Regions from separate parts of the Enterobacter chinensis genome, predicted to be linked through region 1. Evidence: predicted binding sites of a transcription regulator. Region 1 holds the regulator's gene; each other region holds the start of a gene.
What was found. The regulator LexA, encoded in region 1, represses DNA repair genes until DNA is damaged. The targets are predictions, from matches to a motif close to TNCTGTATGTACATACAGNA.
Positions count from the first base shown of each region.

Region 1 (5,875 bases):
ACGTCATCAGCGGCATCGGCTCGCCAAAGTTCACGTAGCCCTGGCCCAGGTTGCGTAACTTACTCAAGCCACGCAGCATCTGCGGCAGGCTCTCTTTCTCTTTGGTCGCCCCACGCAGCTCTTTCGCGTAAGTACCCACTTCCATCACATGCTCATAGCCAATGTAGATTGGCACCAGCGTGATAGGACGAGTCCCGCCGCGCAGCATGGCCTGAATGGTCATCGACAGCGTGCCGGTCTTCGGATCGAGCAGACGTCCGGTACGTGAACGACCGCCCTCGACGAAGTACTCAACGGAATAGCCGCGGCTGAACAGCTCGCCCAGATACTCACGGAAAACGGTGGAGTAGAGCTTGTTGCCCTTGAAGGTACGACGGATAAAAAAGGCGCCCAGGCGGCGGAAAATCGGACCTGCTGGCCAGAAATTCAGGTTGATGCCGGCAGCGATGTGCGGCGGTACCAGCCCCTGGTGATAGAGCACATAAGAAAGAAGCAGGTAGTCCATGTGGCTGCGGTGGCAGGGAACATAGACAATTTCATGACCGTCATGCGCCAGCTGGCGTACACGCTCGGCGTTATGAACGTTGATGCCCTGGTAGAGGCGGTTCCAGGTAAAGCCGAGAATACGATCGGAAAGGCGAATCATCTCGTAAGAGAAGTTCGCTGCGATCTCTTCCATCAGCGCAATGGCGTTCTGCTGCGCTTTCTCATGTGAAATTTTCTTGCTGCGCGCTTCGTCTTCAACGGCGCGGGCAATCGCTTTGGAAGCCAACAGCTTGTTGAACAGATCCTGACGCGCCGGGAGACGCGGCCCAACGGCAGCCAGACGCTGACGAGCGAAGTGCATACGCGCCACGCGCGCCAGTTTTTGCGCGATGATCTTGTCGGTGCCATGCTCGTCCGCCATTCGACGCAGCGAAACGGAAGGAGAGAAGCGCACAAAGCTGTCGCGTCCCAGCCAGGAGACCGCGAAGAACTTCTGGATGCCGTTAAGCATGCGCAGAGGTGGATTCTCTTCACCTTTTTCACGACCCGGGCGGCGACCAAACATCACCGATACCGGCACCATCTGCACATCCAGGTCAGGATTGCTGCGGTGCAGGTCCAGATAGTCATGGAACAGCTTGATGGACTCTTCTTTTGGCGTGTAATAGGTAAACACGCGAGGTCCACCATGAATGAACACGTAGCGCGGCAGCAGAGTGCCGTCAACTTCCAGCGGTTCAAGCGGGTCAGGTAAATCATGCGCCAGACACTGGGCGCGAAGCGTCAGTAAGTCTGCCTTCGAGTTATAAGGCAAAACGTACATAATAGGACGTGACGTATCGAGCCCCAATTCCAGCGCGGGTTCTGCTGGGATAGACTTGCTTTTTACCAGGATGCTTAATGGTAAATTAAGTAATTTGTAGTAAATTCGTGGCCAGCCGGACATAAACGATGTAAAGCCTCTGGTTAATAATGCAATTGCGGCGCAAGGATAACAGAAAGCGCGCAAAATTTCTGTTGTTACCCGTCATACTTAAGGCGGCAGCGAAACGCGCTGCTCCTGTAGTTACTGACGCTATTTCCAATAAAAGGTTCTTTTAATGGCCAATAATACCACTGGGTTAACCCGAATCATCAAAGCCGCCGGCTATTCCTGGAAAGGTTTCCGTGCCGCGTGGATCAATGAAGCCGCCTTTCGCCAGGAAGGCGTCGCCGCTATCATCGCGGTGATTATCGCTTGTTTCCTTGATATTGATGCGATAACACGCGTTCTTCTGATCGGCTCCGTGCTTCTGGTGATGATAGTGGAAATTCTTAATAGCGCTATTGAGGCTGTTGTTGACCGTATAGGTTCTGATTTCCACGAGCTCTCTGGCCGGGCAAAAGACATGGGCTCTGCTGCCGTGTTGCTGGCGATTATCACCGCCGTTATCACCTGGGTCACGCTGCTTTGGTCACATTTCCGATGAGCCTCGAGGAATAATTAAGTCCCTGGTTTTTTGTGCAGTTTTTGGTTCCAAAATCGCCTTTGACTGTATATACTCACAGCATAACTGTATATACACCCAGGGGGCGGAATGAAAGCGTTAACGACCAGGCAGCAAGAGGTGTTTGATCTCATCCGGGATCATATCGGCCAGACGGGTATGCCACCCACGCGTGCGGAAATCGCTCAGCGTCTGGGCTTCCGTTCTCCGAATGCTGCCGAAGAACACCTGAAAGCGCTGGCGCGTAAGGGCGTGATTGAGATTGTTTCGGGCGCGTCCCGCGGTATCCGCCTGCTGGTGGAAGAAGAGACGGGCATTCCGCTGGTGGGGCGTGTTGCTGCAGGTGAGCCTTTACTGGCACAGCAGCATATTGAAGGCCACTACCAGGTCGATCCAGCCATGTTCAAACCGAGCGCTGATTTCCTGCTGCGCGTAAGCGGTATGTCGATGAAAGACATCGGCATTCTTGACGGCGATCTGCTGGCGGTTCACAAAACGCAGGATGTGCGCAATGGCCAGGTTGTGGTCGCACGCATCGATGACGAAGTCACCGTCAAGCGTCTTAAAAAACAGGGTAACACCGTCCAGTTGTTGCCTGAAAACAATGAGTTCTCCCCGATTGTGGTGGATCTCCGTGAGCATAATTTCTCTATCGAAGGACTGGCGGTTGGGGTCATTCGCAACGGTGAATGGCTCTAATCTCTTCCTGACAGGCTACGGCTCCGCTGTAGCCTGATTCATTTCCTGCTCCCGGTATTTTTCATGTCACTGCTGACGGCATCAGATAAGGCATTGTGGCGTCTTGCTCTGCCGATGATTTTCTCCAACATCACCGTACCCTTGCTGGGTCTGGTCGATACTGCTGTTATTGGTCATCTTGATTCCCCTGTTTATCTTGGCGGCGTGGCCATTGGCGCGACGGCAACCAGCTTCCTGTTTATGTTGCTGCTCTTTTTGCGCATGAGTACCACCGGACTTACCGCACAGGCTTATGGTGCAAAAGATCCGTTGCGTCTGGCTCGCGCGCTGGTGCAGCCGCTGATACTTGCGCTTGGTGCGGGTGCGTTAATCGTTTTACTGCGCGCTCCCCTGATTGACCTTGCGCTCCATATCGTGGGCGGCAGCGAGGCGGTACTGGAGCAGGCGCGACGTTTCCTTGAAATCCGCTGGCTCAGCGCGCCCGCCTCGCTGGCAAACCTGGTCCTGCTGGGGTGGCTTCTGGGCGTACAGTATGCCCGTGCGCCAGTGATTCTGCTGGTGGTGGGTAACCTTCTCAACATTGTGCTGGATATCTGGCTGGTGATGGGTCTGCACATGAACGTGCGGGGTGCGGCACTGGCGACTGCGATTGCAGAATACGGGACCTTTATTATTGGTCTGTGGATGGTCTGGCGTGTTCTGGCGATGCGCGGGATCTCCCTTGCGCTGCTTAAAACCGCATGGCGTGGGAATATCCGTAAGCTGCTGGCGCTCAACCGTGACATCATGCTGCGCTCGCTGCTTCTTCAACTCTGTTTCGGCGCGCTGACGGTTTTCGGGGCCCGGCTGGGGCCAGAAATTGTCGCGGTCAACGCGGTATTGATGACGCTCCTGACCTTTACTGCCTACGCACTGGACGGCTTTGCCTATGCGGTTGAAGCGCATTCTGGACAGGCATACGGTGCGCGCGAAAGCGGGCAGCTCCAGGATGTGTGGCGGGCAGCCTGCCGTCAGTCGGGACTGGTCGCGCTGGCGTTTGGTCTGGTTTACGCCTGTTTTGGCCAGCAGATCGTTGCGTTACTCACCTCTCTTTCTTCACTGCGCGAGCTGGCGAGCCATTACCTTATCTGGCAGGTGATTTTACCGGTGGTCGGCGTCTGGTGTTATCTCCTGGACGGCATGTTTATTGGTGCGACGCGCGGAGCCGAAATGCGTAACAGCATGGCTGTCGCTGCGGCAGGGTTTGGCCTGACGCTGCTGACGCTCCCGTGGCTTGGTAACCACGGTTTATGGCTGGCCCTTGCCGTCTTCCTCTCGCTGCGGGGGATATCGCTGGCTTTTATCTGGCGGCGCCACTGGCGGAACAATACCTGGTTCCCCTCGCGTCACGATATATCGTGACGGTTAAAGATTCCGAATATGAAACCAACTGCCGAATCCTTAACTACAATAATCATTACGTCCAGCAGAAAAGAACGTAACGGACGTTACGACCCGACGCTTAACTAAGAGGACACGATGATGAATAAAGACGAAATCGGCGGCAACTGGAAGCAGTTCAAAGGTAAAGCGAAAGAACAGTGGGGTAAGCTGACTGATGACGATATGACCGTCATTGAAGGTAAACGCGATCAGCTTGTTGGTAAAATCCAGGAGCGTTACGGCTACGCAAAAGACCAGGCGGAAAAAGAAGTGGGCGACTGGGAAAAACGCAACGACTACCGCTGGTAACCGGGCTATACCCGAAGTACAAGGAAGTACACTCTGAGGCGGCCATGAGCCGCCTTTGCTTTTGCTGCTAACGCGGCTTTTTCTTCACGAGAATAGAGTGGTCGTGCTGACATGCATCCTGATGACGACAGGCTTCCACTTCCACGCACGCTGAGCACAGCCCGTGTGCTTCAATCACGTTATGACGCAGGGCAAAGCCCATTTTAGCGGCCAGCGAATGCATAATGTCTTCCACGCCTTCCGCGCCTTCTTCTTTCACCGCTCCACAGCGATCGCAGATAAACATCGCCGATGTATGCGTAGGCTGATCGAACAGATGGCACAGCACATAGCTGTTTGTGGACTCCACTTTATGCACGAACCCTTGTTCCAGCAGGAAATCCAGCGCGCGATAGACCGTCGGTGGCTTCGCCTGCGGCTCGCTTTCGCGAAGCAGGTCGAGCAGGTCGTAGGCACTGATGGCGCCCTGCTGCAGGCTCATCAGACGTAAGACTTCAAGGCGCTGCGGAGTCAGGCGCACATTGCGTTGCGCGCACAGCTTTTCGGCCTGCGCTAACAGCTCTTTTGTGGACTTATCCATTTAGCACCCCGGATGTTATAGGACGGAAAACCCTCACTTTATCATGTTCTGGTAAAAACACCGAGATCCGCCAGTCTGTGCTATACCTGACCCATCGCAAACCGGGAAATAAACAATGAAAAGACCTGACTGTATTCGGCACTGGCGCGACGTAGAAGGCGCGGATGATTCGACCTATCCAGACAGTGATGAGCTGTTTGCTATCGGTGCACCGCTCGCTCGCAAGCTTGGGCTCGGGCGCATTGGCATCCATCATGAGCGTTTGCCGCCAGGACGCAGAACGTCCTATCCCCATGCGGAAAGCGACGAAGAAGAGTTCATTTACGTGCTTGAAGGCTACCCTGAAGCCTGGATTAATGGCTATTTGTGGAAACTTGAACCGGGCGACAGCGTAGGGTTTCCCGCCGGAACCGGTATCTGCCATACCTTTATCAACAACACGGATGAAGAGGTTCGGTTACTGGTCGTTGGCGAGGCCAACAAGAAGCACAACCGCATCTACTACCCGCTCAACCCCGTGTATGCCGCCACGCGTGAGGATCGCTGGGTCGACCATCCTCCCCAGTTTTTTGGACCGCATGATGGAAAACCTGGGAAAAAATAATTTCCTCTTCTATAAATATTGAGGGCCGTCACAAATTATAACAGGCCGTAAGGGAGTTTTACTTAGGGATAGAAATAGCGGGTCTTTTACTACTTATTCACAGCAATAGTTCGTTCCTGTTTGGGTGATAACAGACAGGGGTTATTTCATAACAGACTATAACGGGCATACTGTGAACAAAAATTGTAAATTTTCGGTGGTGAGTATCGCTGTCTCCTTGTTTATGGCAAATCAGGCGGGAGCAGCCAATACCTGGACAGAATCACGTAGCGACGCAATGGGTGGCAC
Region 1 is NZ_JARDVI010000009.1:64,831-70,705, forward strand. Features, by position in the region: gene plsB (glycerol-3-phosphate 1-O-acyltransferase PlsB) at 1-1,432, opposite strand, end outside; gene PYW49_RS21955 (diacylglycerol kinase) at 1,587-1,955, shown strand; gene lexA (transcriptional repressor LexA) at 2,064-2,672, shown strand; gene dinF (MATE family efflux transporter DinF) at 2,736-4,073, shown strand; gene PYW49_RS21970 (CsbD family protein) at 4,194-4,403, shown strand; gene zur (zinc uptake transcriptional repressor Zur) at 4,471-4,983, opposite strand; gene PYW49_RS21980 (cupin domain-containing protein) at 5,099-5,587, shown strand; gene PYW49_RS21985 (conjugal transfer protein TraF) at 5,760-5,875, shown strand, end outside.

Region 2 (5,875 bases), on a different contig from region 1:
CTGACTGGGTGCAGCGCGAGCAGCTCCCGGTCATTCTGGTCGTAGGGGTGAAGCTCGGCTGTATCAACCATGCGATGTTAACCTCGCAGGCCGTTTCGCAGGCAGGGCTGCGTCTGGCGGGCTGGATAGCCAACGACGTGGTTGCCCCCGGCAAGCGGCATCAGGAGTATCTGGCGACGCTCCTGCGGGTTCTTCCTGCTCCATTCCTCGGGGAGATCCCGTGGCTTGCGGACAATGCCGAACGTGCCGAAACCGGGCGCTATCTCGACCTCAGCGCCTTGCTTCCAGCGACATCCAGTGGGCAATAAGCTCATCATCCAGCTCGTTAACGTGGCCCTGGGCCACGTTACGCCCGCGATAAAGCATGCAAAAACGATCCGCGACCCGGCGAATAAACGACAGTTGCTGTTCAGCCAGCAGCACCGTCATCCCCAGCTCGCGGTTTAAGCGCACTAACAGTTGCCCCAGCTTATGCGTGAAACCGTGACCTGCGCCGTGCAGGGGCTCATCCAGAATCAGCATCCGCGGACGGTTTACCAGCGCATTGGCCAGCGCCAGCTGGTACTGATCGTCTGGCGAAAGGGCGTTTCCCCGGGTTTGACGTAACGCGTAGAGTTCCGGGAACAGATCATATATCTCACTTTTCGCTTCCGGATCGGGCTTGCCCATCGCCCGCATGGCGATATGCAAATTCTCCTCAATCGTCAGCTGGGAGAAGATCCGCCTGTCCTGCGGGACGTAGCCTATCCCCGGCCCTGAACGCTGCTCTGGCACCTGGCTGAGCAAATCACGCGGCGGTGCGCCTGCCTCATGCCAGATGATGGTGCCGCTTTCGACAGGCACTTTCCCGGCGATGCAATTCATGAGGGTGGTTTTACCCATACCCGGCAGGCCAACGACGCCTGTACACATCCCTTGTGGAAAATCTAAATCCACGTTCCATAGCGTATGTTGGCTTCCGTAAAACTGATTCACTGCACGCAGACTCAACATCTTTCTCTCCTTAAAAATGTGTGTAGGTGAGGCACGTTTGGGATAGTGCAAAACCCCTGCCAGAAAGCGCAAAGTGATTAAAAAAGCGACTTTTTTAGGAATAAGTCACAGGAGCGCGGTGTAAAACCTGCGGGATTGCACATCGACGGTGCTGGCGGTGTTGAGTTGTGGTGCAGGGCTATAAATGATGAAAATGTGAGCAAGATCCCATCGGTTGGTTATGAATGACTCAACTGTTAATCATCAAAAAATAGCTATAAAAATTTTTTCCTGCCGTTTCGTGGGAAAATCCGGGAATTTGCCGAGCGCCAGTCTGTATGGGCTGGAAGCAGTTATCCACTATTCCTGTGGATAACCATGTGCATTAGAGTTAGAAAACACGCGATAAGCGAGAGAAGACGCGGCTTTCGCCCAAATTGACGCGAAACGCGGCTTTAGAAAATATCGTTTATAATTTAACTGCTTAGATAAAAGCAATTCCCGTCATGAAAGTGTCACTCGTTGCCATAAAACTATCATTACCTGGCTTGACAAATGTTAAAAAAGAAAAAGTTCTGGGGATAACCTGACCTGACTGGTGTTTTATGTTGTCACAGTCCAAATTTTGGCCGCTATCGCGCTAATCATTCAGGCGCTACTCTAAATATCGTGACATGCTACTGGTTTTTCATCCAGTGTTTTTTACTGGCATTCCTGGCCACAAGGAGTAAAATTACTCCCTGCCGCTTATAACGTCATCAGGTTGTCGCCCATGAGTAAACCGTTCAAATTGAGTTCTGCTTTCCGTCCTTCGGGGGATCAGCCCGAGGCCATCCGCCGTCTGGAAGAGGGGCTGGAAGACGGGCTGGCACACCAGACGCTGCTGGGGGTAACCGGCTCCGGCAAAACGTTTACCATTGCCAACGTGATCGCTGACCTGCAGCGCCCCACGATGGTGCTGGCACCCAACAAAACCCTGGCCGCACAGCTTTACGGTGAGATGAAAGAGTTCTTCCCGGACAACGCGGTGGAGTATTTTGTCTCCTACTACGATTACTACCAGCCCGAAGCCTATGTCCCGAGCTCTGACACCTTCATTGAGAAAGATGCTTCGGTAAACGAACACATTGAGCAGATGCGTCTGTCCGCCACCAAGGCGCTGCTTGAGCGTCGTGATGTGGTTGTCGTCGCGTCGGTTTCCGCTATCTACGGTCTGGGCGATCCGGACCTGTACCTGAAGATGATGCTCCACCTGACGCAGGGGATGATCATCGATCAGCGCGCCATTGTGCGCCGTTTGGCTGAACTGCAGTACGCCCGTAACGATCAGGCATTCCAGCGCGGGACGTTTCGCGTGCGCGGCGAAGTCATCGACATCTTCCCGGCGGAATCGGACGACATGGCGCTGCGCGTTGAGCTGTTTGACGAAGAGGTCGAGCGCCTCTCGCTGTTCGACCCGCTGACAGGACACATTGAGTCGGTGATTCAGCGTTTCACCATTTACCCGAAAACGCACTACGTGACGCCACGCGAGCGTATCGTGCAGGCGATGGAAGAGATTAAAGTGGAGCTGGCAGACCGCCGTAAGGTGCTGCTGGCGAACAATAAGCTACTGGAAGAACAACGACTGAGTCAGCGTACCCAGTTTGATCTGGAGATGATGAACGAACTGGGCTACTGCTCCGGCATTGAAAACTACTCCCGCTTCCTCTCCGGACGCGGGCCGGGCGAGCCACCGCCGACGCTGTTTGACTATCTTCCGGCAGACGGTTTACTGGTGATTGACGAATCCCACGTCACTATCCCGCAGATTGGCGGGATGTATCGCGGTGACCGCGCGCGTAAAGAGACGCTGGTGGAGTACGGATTCCGCCTGCCGTCAGCGCTGGATAACCGCCCGATGAAGTTTGAAGAGTTCGAAGCGCTGGCTCCGCAGACCATCTACGTGTCGGCAACCCCGGGAAACTACGAGCTGGAGAAATCCGGTGAAGACGTTGTCGATCAGGTTGTGCGTCCAACGGGGCTGCTCGACCCGATTATTGAAGTTCGTCCGGTGGCGACGCAGGTGGACGATCTGCTCTCCGAGATCCGTATCCGTGCCGCCATCAACGAGCGCGTGCTGGTGACCACGCTCACCAAGCGTATGGCGGAAGACCTGACCGAGTACCTCGAAGAGCACGGCGAGAAGGTGCGTTATCTGCACTCGGATATCGATACCGTAGAGCGAATGGAGATTATCCGCGACCTGCGTCTGGGCGAGTTTGACGTGCTGGTGGGGATCAACCTGCTGCGAGAAGGTCTGGATATGCCTGAAGTCTCGCTGGTGGCGATTCTGGATGCGGATAAAGAGGGCTTCCTGCGTTCTGAACGTTCTCTGATCCAGACCATTGGGCGTGCAGCGCGTAACGTCAACGGGAAAGCGATTCTGTACGGTGACAAAATCACCCCGTCGATGGCGAAAGCGATTGGCGAAACGGAGCGCCGTCGCGAGAAACAGCAGCGCTACAACGAAGAGCACGGTATTACACCGCAAGGGCTGAACAAGAAAGTGGTGGATATTCTGGCGCTGGGTCAGAACATTGCCAAGACCAAAGCGAAAGGCCGCGGCAAGGCGCGTTCAGTGGTGGAAGAAGATACCGTCGTGCTGACGCCGAAAGCCCTGCAGCAGAAAATCCACGAGCTGGAAGGGCAGATGATGCAGCACGCACAGAACCTGGAGTTCGAAGAGGCGGCGCAGATCCGCGACCAGCTTCATCAGCTGCGGGATCTTTTCATCGCCGCATCCTAGTAAAAGCGGCGTGTTTTCTCCCTCTCCCGGTGGGAGAGGGCCGGGGTGAGGGCATCAGGCCGCACAAAACGAGCCTAACCCAGCGCCTGAATCGCCTTCTCCAGCGCTTCGCGCAGCAGATGGCGGTCATGGCGATATTTTATATCGCTGGCCTCCAGCGGCTCCTGCACCACCAGGCGATCGCCAATCCCTGATACGTCGACTTTCGGTCCTACCACCACGCCGTCGATAATTTTCTTCCCGACGTACTGCTCCATCAGGCTCAGTTTATCCGCCAGCGACAGACTTGCGGCTGCCGGGCTCAGTTCACGTCCCAGGTTACCGATGTAGACCATCGGGGCAGGGGTGCGGCGCAGCGCCTGCGCCAGCTCTTTCACCAGCAAAATGGGCATCAGGCTGGTGTAAAAACTGCCCGGGCCTATCAGGATCACATCCGCCTCGGCGATAGCCTCAACCGCTTCGCGCGTGGCGGGAACGCTTGGGTAGGTCATTAGCTCTTTTGGCGGCAGGATGAGCTGATCGATATTCACTTCGCCGTAAACTTCATGGCCTTCCACGTCAATAGCCATCAAATCAACCGGCTGTTCAGACATCGGGATCAGAAACGCATCCACTTTCAGCAGATTTCGTATCAAATTGATGGCTTCCAGCGGGCGCACGCTCAGGTGATCCAGGGCTTTAAGCATTAAATTTCCGAGGTTATGCCCGGAAAGTTCTCCATTACCCCCGAAACGGTACTCAAACATTGCTGATGCAACGCTCGGTTCGGTAATCAGCTGGTTCAGACAGTTGCGCATATCGCCCCAGGCGATACCCCCTTCTGCACGTCGGATACGCCCCGTAGAGCCGCCATTATCCGTTGTTGTCACTATCCCTGTCAGCCTTGAACCGAGTGAAGACAAAGAGGACATCACTCGCCCGAGACCGTGGCCTCCGCCGAGTGCGACCACACGGTCAAGATCCGCAAAAGTGCGATTGCGCATACACATTCCTTATCACGTTCAATCTGCGTAACACTACCTTAACTACCCCTAAAAGACGATGCCTCACCGGACGCAAAATGACGCATATCAATGCGAAGATGCTGTTTTTGAGTATTCTGTAGTGAAAATACACAATTATGTCGTTATGTATTTGTTTATATAGCGTTAAGCGAGAATAGCGAAGAGTCGATTTACGCGCTACTATCGCCATAACCACGTTTTCAAATTTGAAAACATACACTCTAGCCCTTGTGCCTGTGTCGAAAGATATGGCGCTCTGGCCGTGGCGACTATGCCACCAGGGTACAGAAAGAAATGACTGTGCCTCCCGTATCTGGAAAGGTGTACATGGCTTCACAACTTACTGATGCTTTCGCGCGTAAGTTTTATTACTTACGTCTGTCGATTACCGACGTGTGCAACTTCCGTTGCACCTACTGCCTGCCCGACGGCTACAAACCGGGCAGCGTCACCAATAACGGCTTTCTCTCCGTAGATGAAGTGCGCCGCATCACGCGCGCCTTCTCTGAGCTCGGCACCGAAAAAGTGCGTCTGACCGGCGGAGAACCTTCTCTGCGACGCGATTTCCCCGACATCATTGCCGCCGTGCGTGAAAACGAACGCATTCGCCAGATTGCGGTAACCACCAACGGATACCGTATGGCCCGCGATGTGGCCTCCTGGCGTGATGCGGGCTTAACCGCCATCAACGTCAGCGTGGACAGCCTTGATGCCCGCCAGTTTCACGCCATTACCGGCCAGGATAAATTCCGCCAGGTGATGGACGGCATCGACGCGGCGTTTAGCGCCGGGTTCGAGAAGGTCAAAGTCAACACGGTGCTGATGCGTGACGTCAACCACCATCAGCTGGACACCTTCCTGGCGTGGATCAAATCCCGACCCATCCAACTGCGTTTTATCGAGCTGATGGAAACGGGCGAGGGGAGCGAGCTGTTCCGTCGCCATCATATCTCCGGCATGGTGCTGCGCGACGCGCTGCTGAAACGCGGCTGGATCCATCAGATTCGCCAGCGCAGTGACGGCCCGGCGCAGGTCTTTTGTCACCCCGACTACGACGGGGAAATCGGGCTGATCATGCCCTATGAGAAAGACTTCTGCGCCAGCTGTAACC
Region 2 is NZ_JARDVI010000002.1:381,574-387,448, reverse strand. Features, by position in the region: gene bioD (dethiobiotin synthase) at 1-308, shown strand, start outside; gene PYW49_RS06755 (ABC transporter ATP-binding protein) at 271-993, opposite strand; gene uvrB (excinuclease ABC subunit UvrB) at 1,745-3,760, shown strand; gene yvcK (uridine diphosphate-N-acetylglucosamine-binding protein YvcK) at 3,835-4,743, opposite strand; molybdenum cofactor riboswitch at 4,970-5,104, shown strand; gene moaA (GTP 3',8-cyclase MoaA) at 5,092-5,875, shown strand, end outside.
Region 2: the regulator LexA is predicted to act here: its motif matches at 1,572-1,591, upstream of uvrB (excinuclease ABC subunit UvrB).

Region 3 (5,875 bases), on a different contig from region 1:
GAGAACAACCCTGTCGTAAGGGTGTTGCGCCAGGCGTTTGCCTAACGAAGTTGCTTTCAGTTCCATGTCCCGCCAAATCCACGAAGAGATAATTTACCTGACAGTTTAACTGCCAGTTTTAAGGTGCTCCAGCCTAAAAAAACGTTACAATCATTGGGCGTTAATTTTATCGAAAGGAAGTGAGGGTTTATGCGTACCGTTCTGAATGTGTTGAATTTTGTGCTGGGCGGTTTTGCCACCACCCTTTCCTGGCTTTTTGCCACGCTGGTGAGCATCGTCCTGATTTTCACGCTCCCCCTGACTCGTTCCTGCTGGGAAATCACTAAACTCTCCTTAATTCCCTACGGGAATGAAGCCATCCACGTTGACGAGCTGAACCCGGAGAGCAAAAGCAGCCTGATGAATACGGGTGGGACCCTGCTGAACATTCTTTGGTTGATTTTCTTCGGCTGGTGGCTGTGCATCATGCATATTTTTGCCGGTATTGCGCAGTGCATCACGATTATTGGTATTCCGGTGGGGATCGCGAACTTTAAGATCGCCGCTATCGCTCTTTGGCCCGTCGGGCGCAGGGTTGTTCCGGTAGAAGTGGCCCAGGCGGCACGTGAAGCAAACGCGCGTCGTCGTTTTCAGTAAATAAGGACTGGCCGCGTTTATGCTAAGCCCACTGCTTCGCCGTTATACCTGGAACAGCACCTGGCTTTATAACGTCAGGATTTTTATCGCGCTTTGCGGCACGGTTGCCCTGCCCTGGTGGCTGAATGATGTCAAACTCACCATTCCGCTCACGCTGGGGGTGGTAGCCGGGGCGCTTGCGGACCTCGACGATCGTCTGGCCGGGCGTTTACGTAACCTGGTTATTACGCTCATCTGCTTTTTTATTGCGTCAGCTTCCGTTGAGCTGCTTTTTCCGTGGCCCTGGCTGTTTGCCCTGGGTCTTACGCTCTCAACCAGCGGGTTCATTTTGCTGGGCGGCCTTGGGCAGCGCTATGCCACCATCGCGTTTGGGGCATTGCTGATCGCCATCTACACCATGCTGGGCGTTTCCCTTTACGACCAGTGGTACCAGCAGCCGGTTCTGCTGTTGCTGGGTGCCATCTGGTATAACCTGCTGACGTTAACCGGTCATCTGATCTTCCCGGTTCGCCCTCTGCAGGATAACCTTGCCCGCAGCTTTGAGCAGCTAGCCCACTATCTGGAACTGAAATCCCGGCTGTTCGACCCGGATATCGAGGAAGAAAGCCAGGCACCGCTCTACGATCTGGCACTGGCAAACGGTCAACTGGTCGCCACCCTAAACCAGACGAAAGCTTCTCTGCTTACCCGTCTACGCGGCGATCGTGGTCAGCGCGGAACGCGACGGACCTTACACTATTATTTTGCCGCGCAGGACATTCATGAACGCGCCAGCTCCTCACATGTTCAGTATGCCGCTCTGCGCGAAAAGTTCCGCTACAGCGACGTGATGTTTCGCTTCCAGCGTCTGCTGTCCATGCAGTCCCAGGCGTGCCAGCAGCTCTCACGCTCCATTCTGCTGCGCACGCCCTATCAGCATGACCCGCGCTTTGAACGCGTATTCAGCCATCTTGATGCGGCCCTCGACCGCGTTCAGGCCAGCGGAACGTCACCTGAACACATCAAAGCACTTGGGTTTCTGCTGAACAACCTGCGGGCAATTGATGCTCAACTGGCGACCATTGAGTCCGAACAAGCAATGGCGCTTCCGGGCAGCGAGGTGGACAATCAGCTTGCTGATGACAGCGTGCACAGCGCTAGCGATATGTGGCTACGGCTGAGCCGAAACTTTACGCCGGAATCGGCTCTCTTTCGCCACGCGGTGAGAATGTCGCTGGTGCTGTGCGTAGGTTATGCCTTTATTCAGATAACCGGGTTGCACCACGGCTACTGGATCCTGTTGACCAGCCTGTTCGTCTGCCAGCCGAACTATAACGCCACCCGTCACCGACTTGCGCTGCGTATTATCGGTACGCTGGTCGGCGTCGCGATTGGCCTGCCGGTGCTCTATTTTGTGCCCTCCGTTGAAGGTCAATTGATCCTGATCGTGATCACCGGCGTGTTGTTCTTCGCGTTTCGCAACGTTCAGTATGCCCATGCCACCATGTTCATCACGTTGCTGGTATTGCTCTGCTTCAACCTGCTGGGTGAAGGGTTTGAAGTCGCCCTGCCCCGCGTGATCGATACGCTGATTGGCTGCGCGATTGCCTGGGCCGCGGTCAGCTTTATTTGGCCGGACTGGCGTTTCCGCAATTTGCCGCGTGTGGTAGACAGGGCGATGAACGCCAACTGTCGATACCTTGACGCGATCCTGGAGCAGTATCACCAGGGCCGCGATAACCGCCTGGCTTACCGGATAGCACGTCGCGATGCGCACAACAGTGATGCAGAACTGGCCTCAGTTGTCTCTAACATGTCAACGGAGCCCCGCGCCACGGCAGAGATTCGTGAGACAGCTTTCCGCCTGCTCTGCCTGAACCATACGTTCACCAGCTACATTTCGACGCTGGGTGCCCACCGTGAGAAACTCACCAACCCGGGTATTCTCAACCTGCTCGATGACGCCGTCTGTTATGTCGATGACGCACTTCATCACCGACCAGCCGATGAGCCACGCGTTCAGCAGGCTCTGGATGAACTGGCTCAACGCATTGCGCATCTGGACCCGGGAAACGACAGCAAAGCGCCGCTGGTTCTGCAGCAAATAGGCCTGCTTATCGCTTTGCTGCCTGAAATTTGCCGGCTGCAACAGCAAATCGCTACCTGGAGGAATGATTCTCCTGTGGCTCAGACAGCGCATTAAACCACTCCGTCAGCTCCCGGCGAATGCCTGCCGGGAGCGCCGCCTCATGCAGACCCTCGATAGCCCCTTCAAGCGCGAAAAGCACTTTAATACTGAGCGCTTTATTTTTCGCCCGCATCTTCAGCCAGCTCGCTCTGGCGCCCAGCGCCCGGAGTGTTTCTTCATTGGTAATACCCGCTTCAAAAAGCAAGACTTCAAGCTGAAACGTCAGGTTCGGCAGGTCCTTAAGCCGATTTCGTTGATGACGCTGGTAGCGCTCTTTTCTTGCCGCACTGAGCGCAAACGAGGAGAGCTGAAGCAGCCGCTCCCTGTCCTGCCACAATCCGTCATCCACACGATAATAGTTGAGTAGCACCGGGCGGCCTCGCTTCATCAGCGTCAAAAAAGAGGCGGCATTTTTTACACAGTATTTTGCACTCTCCTCACAGGCACGAAGATAAAGCTCGCCGTCTGACACCATGGCAAAGACCGCATCATCCACCGCCAGGGTGTAACCGCCAAACAGCGCGCGATGATGGATCTCCCCCAACGGGGAGAGGTATTCCTGGGATTTATAAATCCGTTCATAAGATATCTTTTTCATGATATTTCCCTTCAAAATCATAAAGTAACAACGAAATTTCTTACTAGCGGATCCGTTAGCAGGAAAATAGGCAACTTATCGCCGTTGAGCAAGATGATTTTTCGAGGGGCATCAAGATTGAATGAATTTTGCGAGTCGCTTTCCGAAAATGAGGTTGATCTTTATGCATACAGGGGTTACTGTATATCCATACAGTAACTACAGGGCTGGAATGAATATGCACACTTCAGGCTATGCAAATCGCGCAATCTCTCTCTCTTCTGCCGCAGGCAATGTCTCGCAGAATTCCGTCGAGCGTGTTTCCACAGGGCTTATCAGTGAAGTGGTTTATCGTGAAGACCAGCCCCTGTTAACGCAACTTCTATTGTTGCCGTTATTACAACAGCTCGGTCAGCAATCGCGCTGGCAGCTTTGGCTAACGCCACAGCAAAAGCTGAGCCGTGAGTGGGTTCAGTCCGCCGGCCTGCCGCTGACGAAGGTCATGCAAATTAATCAACTCTCGCCTTGCGATACTGTTGACTCGATGATCCGCGCTTTACGCACAGGAAATTACAGCGTAGTGATTGGATGGTTATCGGAAGAGTTGACGGAAGAGGAACATTTCCGTCTGACTGAAGCTGCTGAAGAAGGGAGTGCGATCGGGTTTATTATGCGTCCGGTTCGATCGGATTCTTACCGCAGAGGACAACTTTCTGGGCTAAAAATTCACTCGAATTTGTATCATTGAGTGAAATTAAGATTTTTCCTGGAATTTTTTTTGACCTCAAGATGCGGTTTTAGTTCCCGGCCTCAAAATTGCGGCAAGGCTTGTCTGGTGCGGTTCTCCTTAATTTTATTGCACAAAATTCGTTCAAGAAATGTTAAATAATATGTATACGGAACTTTTTTTTTCATATGCCTGACGGACTTCACACTTGTAAGTTTTCAGCTACGTTGTAGACTTTACATCGCCAGGGGTGCTCGGCCTAAGCCGAAGATATCGGTAGATTTATATTTGACCACGCCCCCCGGTGAAGGATTTAACCGTGATTCTCTCTTGAGACTTTCATGGCGAATTTTGGATGATAACGAGGCGCAAAAAATGAAAAAGACAGCTATCGCGATTGCAGTGGCACTGGCTGGCTTCGCTACCGTAGCGCAGGCCGCTCCGAAAGATAATACCTGGTATGCAGGTGGTAAACTGGGCTGGTCTCAGTTCCACGACACCGGCTGGTACAACAGCAAACTGAACAATGATGGCCCTACTCACGAGAGCCAGCTTGGTGCAGGTGCGTTCGGTGGCTATCAGGTTAACCCGTATGTTGGTTTTGAAATGGGTTACGACTGGTTAGGTCGTATGCCATACAAAGGCGACACCGTAAACGGCGCTTTCAAAGCACAGGGCGTTCAGCTGACCGCTAAACTGGGTTACCCAGTTACTGACGATCTGGACGTGTACACCCGTCTGGGCGGCATGGTATGGCGCGCTGACTCCAGCAACAGCATCGCTGGCGACGACCATGACACCGGTGTTTCCCCAGTATTCGCTGGTGGCGTTGAGTGGGCTATGACCCGTGACATCGCTACCCGTCTGGAATACCAGTGGGTTAACAACATCGGCGACGGCAACACCGTTGGTGTTCGTCCAGACAACGGCATGCTGAGCGTAGGTGTTTCCTACCGTTTCGGCCAGCAGGAAGAAGCAGCACCAGTTGTTGCTCCAGCGCCGGCTCCAGCTCCAGAAGTACAGACCAAGCACTTCACTCTGAAGTCTGACGTTCTGTTCAACTTCAACAAAGCTACCCTGAAACCAGAAGGTCAGCAGGCACTGGATCAGCTGTACTCCCAGCTGAGCAACCTGGATCCTAAAGATGGTTCTGTAGTGGTTCTGGGCTTCACCGACCGTATCGGTTCTGACGCTTACAACCAGAAACTGTCTGAGAAACGTGCTCAGTCTGTTGTTGATTACCTGATCTCTAAAGGTATTCCAGCTAACAAGATCTCCCCACGTGGTATGGGCGAATCTAACCCAGTTACTGGCAACACCTGTGACAACGTGAAAGCTCGCGCTGCACTGATCGACTGCCTGGCTCCAGATCGTCGCGTAGAGATCGAAGTTAAAGGCATCAAAGACGTTGTAACTCAGCCAGCGGCATAAGTTATCGTCTTATAAAAAAACCCCGCAATGCGGGGTTTTTTATTATCTGAAGAAAACAAAAATCTACTTTTTACCCAACAGAGCCTGAAGATCGTTCTTCAGTGTCGACATCTGGTTGGCGTACTTCTCTTTATGTTCGGCATCCTCAATCAACTGCACGATAGTTTCCGACAGCGTTTTGCCACGGCGTTGCGCCAGCCCTGCCAGGCGCTGCCAGACAACAAACTCCAGATCGATTGATTTTTTTCGAGTGTGCTGATGCTCAGCGTTAAAATGCCGTTTGCGCCGCGCGCGGATAGTTTGCTTCATGCGGTTTAACAGCGCAGGATTGATGTGT
Region 3 is NZ_JARDVI010000002.1:147,296-153,170, forward strand. Features, by position in the region: gene helD (DNA helicase IV) at 1-66, opposite strand, end outside; gene PYW49_RS05700 (YccF domain-containing protein) at 190-636, shown strand; gene yccS (YccS family putative transporter) at 656-2,818, shown strand; gene PYW49_RS05710 (TfoX/Sxy family DNA transformation protein) at 2,775-3,401, opposite strand; gene sulA (SOS-induced cell division inhibitor SulA) at 3,619-4,128, shown strand; gene ompA (porin OmpA) at 4,483-5,538, shown strand; gene matP (macrodomain Ter protein MatP) at 5,602-5,875, opposite strand, start outside.
Region 3: the regulator LexA is predicted to act here: its motif matches at 3,579-3,598, upstream of sulA (SOS-induced cell division inhibitor SulA).